3 regions of the Streptomyces sp. NPDC049541 genome follow, and region 1 is predicted to be linked to each of the others. Evidence: riboswitches for the same ligand, from Rfam matches in the RefSeq annotation. Region 1 holds a riboswitch; each other region holds the start of a gene.
What was found. A riboswitch is a leader RNA that binds a small molecule or an ion and turns the genes downstream of it on or off. The one in region 1 is predicted to bind ZMP and ZTP.
Positions count from the first base shown of each region.

Region 2: another riboswitch for ZMP and ZTP. It lies ahead of ACIBW9_RS20360 (glycine hydroxymethyltransferase); the one in region 1 lies ahead of ACIBW9_RS09375 (phosphoribosylaminoimidazolecarboxamide formyltransferase).
Region 3: another riboswitch for ZMP and ZTP. It lies ahead of ACIBW9_RS27400 (bifunctional 5,10-methylenetetrahydrofolate dehydrogenase/5,10-methenyltetrahydrofolate cyclohydrolase); the one in region 1 lies ahead of ACIBW9_RS09375 (phosphoribosylaminoimidazolecarboxamide formyltransferase).

Region 1 covers NZ_JBITLY010000002.1:494,302-498,349, reverse strand. Annotated here, with positions in the region: gene ACIBW9_RS09380 (ATP-binding protein) at 1-2,445, opposite strand, end outside; ZMP/ZTP riboswitch at 2,515-2,599, shown strand; gene ACIBW9_RS09375 (phosphoribosylaminoimidazolecarboxamide formyltransferase) at 2,631-3,785, shown strand; gene ACIBW9_RS09370 (IMP cyclohydrolase) at 3,831-4,048, shown strand, end outside.
Region 2 covers NZ_JBITLY010000005.1:229,897-233,944, reverse strand. Annotated here, with positions in the region: gene ACIBW9_RS20365 (hypothetical protein) at 1-400, shown strand, start outside; gene ACIBW9_RS20360 (glycine hydroxymethyltransferase) at 473-1,924, opposite strand; ZMP/ZTP riboswitch at 1,970-2,059, opposite strand; gene rocD (ornithine--oxo-acid transaminase) at 2,162-3,367, shown strand; gene ACIBW9_RS20350 (hypothetical protein) at 3,506-4,048, shown strand, end outside.
Region 3 covers NZ_JBITLY010000007.1:398,112-402,159, forward strand. Annotated here, with positions in the region: gene ACIBW9_RS27390 (RNA polymerase sigma factor) at 1-480, shown strand, start outside; gene ACIBW9_RS27395 (CU044_5270 family protein) at 473-1,447, shown strand; gene ACIBW9_RS27400 (bifunctional 5,10-methylenetetrahydrofolate dehydrogenase/5,10-methenyltetrahydrofolate cyclohydrolase) at 1,448-2,296, opposite strand; ZMP/ZTP riboswitch at 2,319-2,402, opposite strand; gene ACIBW9_RS27405 (nuclear transport factor 2 family protein) at 2,506-2,871, opposite strand; gene ACIBW9_RS27410 (hypothetical protein) at 3,044-3,337, shown strand; gene ACIBW9_RS27415 (type III PLP-dependent enzyme) at 3,422-4,048, opposite strand, start outside.

The sequences.
Region 1 (4,048 bases):
GCCCTCGGCGAGCAGCCGGATGACCTGCAGCTGGCGTTCGGTGAGGCCGGCCGGGTTGCCGCGGGTGGCGGCGAGCGGGCCGCGCGGGATGCGGGGCACGCCGAGGCCGCGCAGTTCGGTGCGGACCAGCCGGGCCAGCGGCTCGGCGCCCAGCGCGTCGAGCCGGGCGAGGGCGGTGAGCTTGTCGGCGGGCTCCGGGCTCTCGGCGAGCGCGGCGGCGTATTCGTAGGGGCAGCCCGCCGTGTGCCACAGGGCCGCGGCACGCCGCCACTGCCCGCGGGACTGCAGCGCATACGGATGTCCCGAGTCGTCCGCCGGGACCGGGTGTCCGGCCTTGGTGAGCCAGTAGCCGAGTTCGGCGCCGTAGGGGACACCGGCCAGATGGCGGGCCTGGGCGTACACGGGGGCGACGGCCTCGACGACGGCGGCGTGATCGCCGCGCAGCCAGGCGGCCTCGGCGAGCGCGGCGGCGACGGGCCCGGTGCGCTGGAGTTCCCGCGTGCGTACGGCGATCTCCTGGGCCTCGGTGAGGAGTTCATCGGCGCCGGGACGGCCGCAGCGGGTGCGCACCCGGGCCAGGACGGTCAGGGCCGGGCAGCGCGCGGGCAGGAAGTCGTGGATGCCGAACTCCGCATGCCGCTCGGCCTCGTCCCAGTCGGCGGCGGCCAGCCGGCGTATGGCCAGCTCTACATGGAGATAGGTGAGGAAGCCGAGATGTTCGGCCCGGTCGGCCAGGTCCATGGCCGGGGGCAGGAAACGGTCCGCCTCCGCGTACTGCAGGTGGTCGAGCAGGGTCCAGATGAGATTGGCGTAGGCGCGGCAGGCGTGCTCGACCTCCCCGGCGTCCAGGGCGACCTCGAGGCTCTCCTCCAGCTGGCGGCGCCCGCCGGGGTCTCCGCCGCGCCAGCGGGCCGTGCCCATGTTGTTGAGGGCGTGCGAGAGGATCGCAGCGTCCTGGGTCTTCTGCGCTAGCACGATGGCCCGTTCGGCGTGTTCGACGGCCTCGGGATAGCGATCGGACAGCATCCGCAGCTGGGCGATGTTGCTGACCGCAAGGGCCAGCAGCCGGTCGTCGCCCGCGTGTTCCAGGACGGCGACGGCCTCACGGGCGGCCTCCTGCGCCTCGTCGGCGTCCCCGGCCCACCAGTGGATACGGGAGAGCCAGCGCAGGTCGGCGCCGAGGGCGAAGGTGTCGCCGAGGGAGCGGCGCAGGGCGACCGCCTCGCGCTGGGCGGTCACGGCGGCGGCCGAGTCGGCGATGGTGTAGCTCTCCACAGCATGGCGTTCGAGCAGGTCGGCGAGGTCGGGCGGAGGGTAGCGGTGCCGTTGCTGCAGGACGAGGCGCAGTTGGGCGGCGGCCTCGCGGTGCGCGCCGGCTCCCGCGGCGTCGCGGGCGGCGTCGGGTCCGTAGCGGGCGATGGCGTCCTGGTCGCCGGCCTGGGCGGCGTGGTGGACGATGCGGGCGGCGTCGGAACCTGGCCGGGCCACCAGGGCCGCGAGGACGTTGCGGTCGAGGTCGATGCGCCGGGCGGTGGGCACGGAGTCGGCGACCGCCCGCCGGATCAGCTCGTGCCGGAAGGCCACCCGGTCCGGGCTCACGGCCAGCAGCCCGCGCTGCTCGGCCGCCGCAAGGACGGTCACCCCGCCTTTGAGCAGCGCGTCGACCAGTGGGCGTTCGACCGCCGAGGGGACGACGGCGAGCTGCTCCAGTGCGTCGACGACGGCGGGTTCCAGTCCGCGCAGCCGGGCGAGCACGGCGTCGACGACGGTCGGGGGCACTCCCCCGGTGCCGCCGGAGGCGAGGACCTCGGCGACGAAGAAGGGGTTCCCGGAGGTGACTTCGTAGACCTGGGCCGGGTCGAGCCGGCCGGCCGCGCTGAGCGTGCGGACGGCGTCGAGTGACAGCCTGGCCAGGGGCAGGCGGTGCACGCGGGGTGCGCGGGAGACCTGGCCGAGGAGGTGGCGCAGGGGGTGTCCGCGGCTCAGCTCGTCGTCGCGGTAGGTGAGGACGAGCAGGGCGGGCAGCCGCTCCATGCGCCGGACGAGGAAACGCAGGGCGTCCAGGGAGGCCTCGTCGGCCCAGTGCACGTCCTCGACGACGAGTACCGCAGGGTGCGGGGTCACGGCCAGCTCTCCGTGCAGGGCCTCGTAGACGCGGTGGCGGTCGCCGCCCTCGGTGACCGCGCGGGCGAGTTCGGCGCCGACGCTGCCGACGAGGTCGCGGAACGGCCCGAGGGGGCGCCGGGTGGCGAGGTCGTCGCACTGTCCGACTAGCACGCGGGCCTGCCCTGGGAGCCGGTCGGGCATGGCTCTGACCAGGCTGGACTTGCCTATTCCGGCCTCACCGAAGACGAGCAGCACCGAACCGGCCCCGTCGGCCGCCTCCCGTGCGGCCGTGGCCAGCCGTGCCAGCTCGGGCTCGCGCTCGAGGATCCCCCGGTCCACGCGGCCGATTCTGCCACCGGAGCGGGACGGGATGACGGGCCCTGCCGGTCATGTGTTGCCGGTAGAGTCAGGTCCGGCCGCGACTGGCGAGGGTGGACGACCACCGGGGAGCGGCCGTGGTTCAGCGTGAGCGTCGACCGCCTGGGCGCCTCCGTCAGTGATGTTCCCGCTGAGGAGGCCATGACGTGGATCTGCGGTACGGAATGAACCCGCAGCAGCAGGCGGATGCCACTCCGGTGCGGCCCGGCCGGTGGCCGGTTCGGGTGGTGCATGGAAGCCCGTCGTACATCAACCTGCTCGACGCCCTGAACGGCTGGCAGCTGGTACGGGAGGCGAGCCGCTCCCTCGGCCGGCCGGCGGCCGCTTCCTTCAAGCACGTCTCACCCGCCGGTGCGGCCGTGGCCGGGCCCGTCGACGAGGTGACGGCACGGCTCCACGGTGTCGACCAGGCCGAGGTCGGTGCCCTGACCAGTGCGTATCTGCGCGCGCGGGACGCGGACCCGAAGTCGTCCTACGGGGACTTCGCCGCCGTGTCGCACCCGGTCGACGAGGAGCTCGCCGAACTGCTGGCCCCCGTCGTGTGCGACGGCATCGTCGCGCCCGGCTATGCGCCGGGCACCGTCGGCGGACTCGGCAGGAAGAAGAACGGCCGCTTCCTCGTCCTGGAGGCGGATCCGGCCTTTGTGCCGCCGGAGCGGGAGACGCGCGAGGTCTTCGGTCTGCGGCTGAGTCAGCAGCGGGACGAAGTGCCGTGTGCGGAAACGCTGTTGGAGAACGTCGTGTGCGGCACACTTCCCGCGACGGCCGTGGAAGACCTTCTGCTGGGCCTGGTGGTGCTGCGCCACACGCAGTCGAACTCGGTGTGCTTCGTGCGTGACGGGGCGACACTGGGCATCGGCGCGGGACAGCAGTCCCGTGTCGACTGCACACGGCTTGCGGGGGCGAAGGCCGACACCTGGTGGCTGCGGCGCCATCCGGTGGTGCGCGCGCTCGCCTTCCGGCCGGGCGTCCGGCGCCAGGACCGGGTCAACTGGCAGATCCGCTTCATCGAGGGTGACCTCACGGCGGACGAGAGGGCCAGGTTGTCCGCCGCACTGTCGCAGCCGGTGCCGGAGTTCACGGCCGGCAGCCGCGCCGAGTGGACGGCACGCCTGAAAGGGGTCGCGTTCGTCTCGGACGGTGCTCTGCCGTTCCGCGACAACGTCGACCACGCACAGCGGCACGGTGTCGACCACATCGCCGAGCCGGGCGGATCGATCCGCTCCGCGGAGGTCGAGGACGCCTGCCGCGAGCACGGGATCGCCCTGGTCCGGACCGGCCTCAGGCTCTTCCACCACTGAGCGACGCCTTGCCGGCCCCTCCCCCCGACCAGAAAGCGCATCAGCATGCCAACCCTTCATGACCTGTTGTCCGCCAACCCCTACCCCGGCCGCGGAGTCCTGTGCGCCCGCACCCGCTCCGGGGCCGTGCTGGGCGGCTACTTCCTCACCGGCCGCAGCCCGGCCTCACGCGAGCGCGCGCTCCGGCTGATCGACGACGACCTCGTGGTGGGGCCGCTCATCCCCAAAGTGCGCGATCCCCTGCGTCACTACGCCGCCGCCAC
Region 2 (4,048 bases), on a different contig from region 1:
GACGCGTCCGCCGGGCGGTGACGTGGCCGTCGAGCGCCAGGACCAGCTGTTCGTGGCGGCGGACGGCACGCCCTGGATACGCACCGATCCCGCACCGGCCGTGCAGGACGACGACATCCGCTGGCATCGGGCACCCCGCTCGGTGTTTGTGCAGCTGGAGCAGGCGAAAGTGCTGAGCGGCCTGGGCGACGGGGCGGCCGGGCCCGGCGGGAGCGGCACCGGCGGTGACGGGGCCGCCGGGCAGGGGGCCGCACGGAGCGGTGTCCGGTGGGCGGTGCCCGGGGCGGCTCTTGGGCTCGTGGTCGGGGCGGGCGGGGCGCTGCTGATACGCCGCGCGGCGGCCCGGCAGGGTGCCGGACCGCCGCGGGAGGAACCACGCCAGGAACTCATCGAGCTCTGAGCGTCACCGGTCGCTGAGCCTCACCGATCTCCGAACGCCATCGATCTTTGACAACTCAAGAGAGGGCGCTGGTCAGCCCAGGTCGATCTCCGGGTACAGCGGGAAGCCGGCCACGAGGTCGGTGGCGCGGCGGGAGATCTCGTCGGCGATCTTCGGGTCGAGGACGTGCTGCGCCTTGGACGGGGCGCCCGACTTGGTGGTGCCCGGCTCGGCGGTGGTGAGGACGCGGTCGATCAGGCCCGCGACCTCGTCCATCTCGGCGGTGCCCAGGCCGCGCGTGGTCAGGGCGGGGGTGCCGATGCGGATGCCGGAGGTGTACCAGGCGCCGTTGGGGTCGGCGGGGATGGCGTTGCGGTTGGTGACGATGCCCGAGTCGAGCAGGGCCGCCTCGGCCTGGCGGCCGGTCAGGCCGTAGGAGGTGGCCACGTCGATGAGGTTGAGGTGGTTGTCCGTGCCACCGGTGACGAGGGTGGCGCCGCGGCGGATCAGGCCCTCCGCCAGCGCGCGGGAGTTGTCGACGATGCGCTGGGCGTAGTCCCGGAACGAGGGCTGACGCGCCTCGGCGAAGGCGACCGCCTTGGCGGCCATGACGTGCGGGAGCGGGCCGCCGAGGACCATCGGGCAGCCGCGGTCGACCTGGTCCTTGAGGGAGTCGTCGCACAGGACCATGCCGCCGCGCGGGCCGCGCAGCGACTTGTGGGTGGTGGTGGTGACGATCTGGGCGTGCGGGACCGGGTCGAAGTCGCCGGTCAGCACCTTGCCCGCGACCAGGCCGGCGAAGTGCGCCATGTCCACCATCAGGGTCGCCCCGACCTCGTCGGCGATCTCCCGCATGATGCGGAAGTTCACCAGCCGCGGGTAGGCGGAGTAGCCGGCGACGATGATCAGCGGCTTGAACTCGCGGGCCGAGACGCGCAGGGCCTCGTAGTCGATGAGGCCGGTGGCGGGGTCGGTGCCGTAGGAGCGCTGGTCGAACATCTTGCCGGAGATGTTCGGGCGGAAGCCGTGGGTGAGGTGTCCGCCGGCGTCCAGGGACATGCCGAGCATGCGCTGGTTGCCGAAGGCCTGGCGGAGTTCGGCCCAGTCGGCCTCGGTGAGGTCGTTGACCTGGCGGGCGCCCGTCTTCTCCAGGAAGGGGGCCTCGACGCGGTCGGCGAGGACGGACCAGAAGGCGACGAGGTTGGCGTCGATGCCGGAGTGCGGCTGGACGTAGGCGTGGCGGGCGCCGAAGAGCTCCTTGGCGTGTTCGGCGGCGAGCGACTCGACGGTGTCGACGTTGCGGCAGCCTGCGTAGAAGCGGCGGCCGATGGTGCCCTCGGCGTACTTGTCGCTGAACCAGTTGCCCATCGCGAGGAGGGTGGCCGGGGAGGCGTAGTTCTCGGAGGCGATCAGCTTGAGCATCTCGCGCTGGTCGTGGACCTCCTGGCCGATGGCGTCGGCGACGCGCGGCTCGACGGCGCGGATCACGTCGAGGGCGGCACGGAAGGCGGTGGACTCGGTGGAGAGGGGCTGCTGCTCTGACATGTCGTCGGCCTCCGGGTGGCGTGGCGTGCAAGCGGTCACGGTTCTCGGTCTGGCCCAGGCGCACGGCACTCGGTCACGCATGGGTCGCTCCCCGATGGTCCGTCCCATCCTTGCGCGCCAGTCACGACCCGTCGATCAGCCTACCGGCCACGCCGGAGAGCGCAGGTCCCGCGTCCACCATGCGAGCGACCATAGGAAGAGGGGGCCGCTGCAACCGCCACACCACCGGGAGGTCCCGTGACCACGACGGACGCGCTCATCGCCGCCGCCGACGCGCACAGCGCGCACAACTACCACCCGCTGCCCGTGGTCGTCGCCTCCGCGGACGGGGCGTGGATGACGGATGTGGAGGGGAGGCGGTATCTGGACCTGCTGGCCGGTTACTCGGCACTCAACTTCGGGCATCGCAACCGGCGGCTGGTGGAGGCGGCGAAGGCGCAGCTGGAGCGGGTGACGCTGACGTCGAGGGCGTTTCATCACGACCGGTTCGCGGCCTTCTGCTCCGAACTCGCCGAGCTGTGCGGTATGGAGCTGGTACTGCCGATGAACACCGGCGCGGAAGCGGTGGAGACGGCCGTGAAGACGGCCCGGAAATGGGGCTACCGGGTCAAGGGCGTGCCCGCGGAGATGGCGAAGATCGTGGTCGCGGGCAACAACTTCCACGGCCGCACGACGACCCTCGTCAGCTTCTCCACCGACCCGGAGGCCCGGGCGGACTTCGGTCCGTACACGCCGGGCTTCGAGATCGTGCCGTACGGGGATCTGACGGCGATGCGGTCGGCGGTCACGGAGAACACGGTGGCGGTGCTGCTGGAGCCGATCCAGGGCGAGGCGGGGGTGCTGGTGCCGCCCGCCGGCTATCTGCCCGCGGTGCGGGAGCTGACGCGCGAACGGAACGTGCTGTTCGTGGCGGACGAGATCCAGTCGGGCCTCGGCCGGACCGGAAAGACCTTCGCGTGCGAGCACGAGGGCGTGGTGCCGGATGTGTATGTGCTCGGCAAGGCGCTGGGCGGCGGGATCGTGCCGGTGTCGGCGGTGGTGTCGTCGGCCGAGGTGCTCGGAGTGTTCCGGCCCGGTGAGCACGGTTCGACGTTCGGCGGGAATCCGCTGGCCTGTGCGGTGGCGCTGGAGGTGATCGCGATGCTGCGGACGGGCGAGTTCCAGGCGCGGTCCGCGGAGCTGGGCGGTCATCTGCACCGGGAACTGGGGGCGTTGACCGGCACGGGCCGGGTGCGGGCGGTGCGCGGGCGGGGGCTGTGGGCGGGCATCGACATCGCGCCGCGGTACGGCACCGGGCGGGAGGTGTCCGAGAAGCTGATGGAGCGCGGGGTGCTGGTGAAGGACACCCATGGGCCGACGGTGCGGATCGCGCCGCCGTTGGTGATCGCGAAGGAGGACCTGGACTGGGGGCTCGCGCAGTTGCGGGCGGTGCTCGGGATCTGAGCGGCTCGACGGGGGCGATGAAACGGTGGCGTTCTGGGACCTTGCGTAGGTATGTGAAGCATTAGATCGGTGCGAGCGGATGCCGGGGCATCGCCGCTTCCTGTGCGTCTCCCCTACAGTCACTTTGTGATCTTTGGGATGGTGTGCGCGCTGGGCGCGGCGGTCTGCTTCGGTACCGCGACGGTTTTGCAGGCGGTTGCCACGCGGTCGGCCGGTACGGGTGGGGGCGGGGAGGCGGCGCTGCTGCTGCGGGCCCTCAGGCAGTGGCGGTATCTGGCCGGGCTGGCGCTGGACGGGCTGGGGTTCCTCTTTCAGATCGCCGCCCTGCGGTCGATCCCGATCTACGCGGTCGCCGCGGCGCTCGCGTCCAGCCTGGCGGTGACCGGGGTGGTCGCGGCGCGACTGCTGCAGGTGCGGCTGAGCGGGACGGAGTGGGGTGCGGTCGGGGTGGTGTGCGCCGGGCTCGCCATGCTGGGGCTGGCGTCCGGGGCCGAGGGGAATCGCGACGGGTCGACGGCGCTGAAGTACGCGATGCTCGCGATCGCCGTCGTGGTGCTGCTGCTCGGGTTGTTCGGGGGGTGGTGGTCCGGGCGGGGGCGGGCTCTGGTGCTCGGCCTGGGAGCCGGGTTCGGGTTCGGGGTGGTGGAGGTGTCGGTGCGGCTGATCGACTCGCTCGCGCCA
Region 3 (4,048 bases), on a different contig from region 1:
GGTCGGGCCGACGAGGTGGAGGAAGTGGTGGCGGAGGTGTTCACGGTCGCCTGGCGACGCCGGGCCGACCTGCCGGGATCCCCGCTGCCCTGGTTGTACGGCGTGGCCCGCAACTGCCTGGCGAACGCGGTACGCGGCTACGGGCGGCGCCGCCGGCTGGTCGACCGCCTGGGCAACGACGAGACCGCTCACGGCCGGCAGATCGTGGCGAGCCCCGACGCGGAAACCCCGGGCGGCTGGGTGCACGAGGCTTTGGCCCGGCTGTCCGAGACCGACCGGGAGGTGCTGCGCCTGACGGCATGGGAGGAACTGGGCATCGACGAGGTCGCCGTCGCCCTCGGCTGTGGACCGAGGGCCGCATCGATGCGGCTGCACCGTGCCCGGCGGCGGCTGAGAGCCGAGATAGACCGTATGGGTCCCCCGCGGTCCCCTGCGACCTCCGCCGACGCGACCTCCTCGAAGGAACACGGCCATGGCTGACGAACTCGAACTCCTGCGCCGCGCCAACCCGGTGCCGGCCGACGGCCCTCACTACGGAGACGGCCCCCTCGACCACCACGCCGAACGCCGGCTCAACCGGCTGCTGCACGAACGCCCCACGGGCCGCCGCCGCACCCGGCTCCTCTGGAGCCTCGCCGCCACCGCCGTCGTCGCCACGACCGCGCTGACAGTGCTGCTCAGCGGCCCCGGCACCGCGCCCGCGGTCGCCGCACCCCGCCCGCTGGTCGTCCAGGCCGACTCCACCCCCGTACCCCTGGAGGAACTGGCCGACCGTGCACAGCGGCAGGCCACGGCGGAGGATGCGCCGAAGCTGCGCAAGGGCACGCATGTGCAGTCCTGGAGCCTCGGCATGAGCGAGGACAAGCCCCCGATCACGCTTCCCGAGGAGCGCGTCGTGCGCTGGAAGGCCGACGGCAGCCACACCGAGCTCGTGGTGGCGACCGACCCCCGCCACCCCGGCCGGCCGGTCCTGCGCGACGACGGCGGCGATCCGCACCTGGTCGAGGACGGCCATGTCATCAGCAGCCGGACGTTTCCGCCCAGCTGGAGCGACGCGCCGCCCGAGTCGCCCCCGCCGAACGACACGGCGCGGCTGCGGGCCTATCTCCAGGAGGCCGCATACACCCGCACCAGGCTGACGACCCCCGAACTCCTCGACGCCGTCGCGGAGTTGCTCGACCACTGGACCCTCGGGGCCCGCGAGTCCGCGACGCTGGCCAGGCTTCTCGCGGGCACCGGGGGGCTGCGGCCGGTCGGCCAGGTCACGGACCGGCTCGGGCGGCCAGGCCAGGCGTACGAGTACCAGGGCGCGGGCTACCGGCGGATGCTGATCATGCAGCCGTCCACCGGTGCGGTCCTCGGCCTGGAGACCGTCTTCACCAGGGCGGAGCCGGAGTACGGCGTCAAGGCCGGCGATGTCATGGACTACAGCGCCTGGATGCGCTGATCACACTCCGAGCTGCCGGGCGGCGGCAGCCACGGTCTGCTCCAGCAGCGTGGCGATCGTCATCGGACCGACACCGCCCGGCACCGGAGTGATCAGACCGGCCCGCTCCACGGCCGAGTCGAAGTCGACGTCGCCGACGTTGCCCGGGTTGTAACCGGCGTCGATCACGACAGCGCCGGGCTTGATGTCCTCGCCTCGGATCAGCCGCGGCCGCCCCACGGCGGCGACCACGATGTCCGCCTCCCGCACGACCGAGGACAGGTCCCGGGTACGGGAGTGGCAGTACGTCACCGTGGCGTCGCGGGCGAGCAGCAGCATGCCGGCCGGCTTGCCGAGGATGGCGCTGCGGCCCACGACCACGGCCCGCTTCCCGGACGGGTCGACGCCGTACTCGTCGAGCAGCCGCATGATGCCGCCCGGCGTGCACGACACGAAGCCCGGCAGGCCGAAGCTCATCGTCGCGAACGAGGCGAAGGTGACGCCGTCGACGTCCTTCTCGGGCGCGATCGCCTCGAACGCGGCCCGCTCGTCGATGTGCTCGCCCATCGGGTGCTGCAGCAGAATGCCGTGCACAGCAGGGTCGCTCGACAGGGAGCGCAGAGCGCCGACGAGTTCCTCGGTCGTCGTGGCGGCGGGAAGTTCCACCTGGCGCGACTCGATACCGGCCTTGCGGCAGCGGTTGCGCTTCATCCGGACATAGGTGACGGAGGCGGGGTCCTCGCCGACCAGAACCGTCGCCAGACAGGGCGCCGTTCCCGTCCGTGCGGTGAGGTCGGCCGCCCGCTTGGCGGTGTCCTCGACGATGCGCCGGGCAAGGGAGGTGCCGTCGATGAGCCGGGCCTGGGGCATGATCCACTCCTGGGCTGGTGTGACGTGTCGCCCAGGCGCACGGCATCGACTCCGCGTGGCCGCTCCCCGGTGGTGCTCCACCTCAGCGCCAGTCACGGCCCGCCCTCAGACTAGCCGAGCCGCCACAGCGGTCAGCAGCCGCTGTCACCGGGCTGCCGAGAAGGTCCAGGGCGACCGCGAGGTGACCTGGACCCTCGCGGTTCTGCGTCCTACTCGTCCCATGCCTGGATCAGGACCTCTTCGGCGATCTTGCCGTCCCGCAGCGTGATCATCGATTCGGCCAGGACACGCGTTCCGTCCGCGTACTGGCAGGACTGGCTGTAGGCGGCGTGGTCGCCCTGAACGATGCACTGGTCCACGTGGTGCGTCATGTCGCGGCTGTAGATGTCCTCGAACATCGCGCCGATCTCCTGGCGACCGCGCAGGACCTTGGGCTGGCTGGGCTGGGTGTTGCGGTCCACGATGCGTATCTGCGCGTCGTCCGCATAGAGCGACAGAAGATCCGCCGCAGTGTGTCCTTCGATCCCCTTGCGCAGGGTGTCCGCGCTGAAGCCGGGAGTTGCCGTGGTGCCCATCATGACCTCCTTCGAGGGCCGCGACCCGAGGAGCTGCGGGCCGCGAAGTACCTCTCCTTCGAGGCTCCTCCGCCGCGGCAGCCTCGGCAAGCGCAACCGGAGCACTGCCCCTGATGGGTGAGCGCCGGGGCGCGGCCGTGACCGTCGCGGGCCTGGTGACGTTGTGGGAAGCATGATCTCAACACGACGTATCGTCGCCGCCGTTGGTCTCGCCGCAGGAATCACCGCCCTTGCCGCGCCGCTCGCCTGCGCGTCCGACGCGACCATCCAGAACAAGGACGCCAGCGAGCTCAACCCGATCGCCACGCTCGACTCGCTCGCCCAGAGCGGCATCCCGGCGGAGCGCAGGGCCGAGGTGCCGCGCCCCTCCGAGCAGCTGCGGCACCTGAACCGCCTCAACAACCTCGAGCAGCTGGACCGGGTCGCCCGCATGGGAGCCGCCAGCGGGTTCCCGGGGGCCCTGTAACCCCGCCGACGCCGCATCGAACGTCCCCCCACAGCGAAAGGGCCGCCCGGAGAGGGCGGCCCTTTCGCTGGGCCGGTGACCTGATCACAGCCCGGCGGTTGAAGGGTGAAGGAAGTGGAAACCGGGCCGGGGGTGCATCAGGAAGTCATGGTGCGAGATGTTCCACGCATAGGCGCCCGCGAGCGAGAACACCACCCGGTCGCCGGCCCTGAGCCCCGGCGTGCAGGCGCGGCGGGCCAGGACGTCCTTCGGGGTGCACAGCTGCCCGGCCAGGGTGACCCGCTCGCCTTCGGCGGCCGAGCGCGGCCACGGGTGCGGCCAGGCGTCCACCTTCAGCACCGAACAGGGCTGGTCGTGCCCCTTCGTCGCCGGCGTCCGCAGATGGTGGGTGCCCCCGCGGACCACCGCGAAGTCCTCGCCGTGGCTGCGCTTCACGTCCAGCACCTCGGTGGCGTACCAGCCGCAGTACGCCGTCAGCGCCCGCCCCGGCTCGATGCGCAGGGTCAGCTCGGGGTGCGCCTCGGTCAGACCGGCGAGCCCGCTGCCGTAGGCGGCCCAGTCGAAGCGGCGTTCCGGATCGGTGTAGTCGACGGTCATCCCGCCGCCGACGTTGACTTCGGCGAGCGGAACACCGAGGCCCGTCGCCCAGGACACCACGGACTCGGCCACCGCCAGCTGTTCGCCCGCCTCCAGGCCACTGGCCAGGTGGGC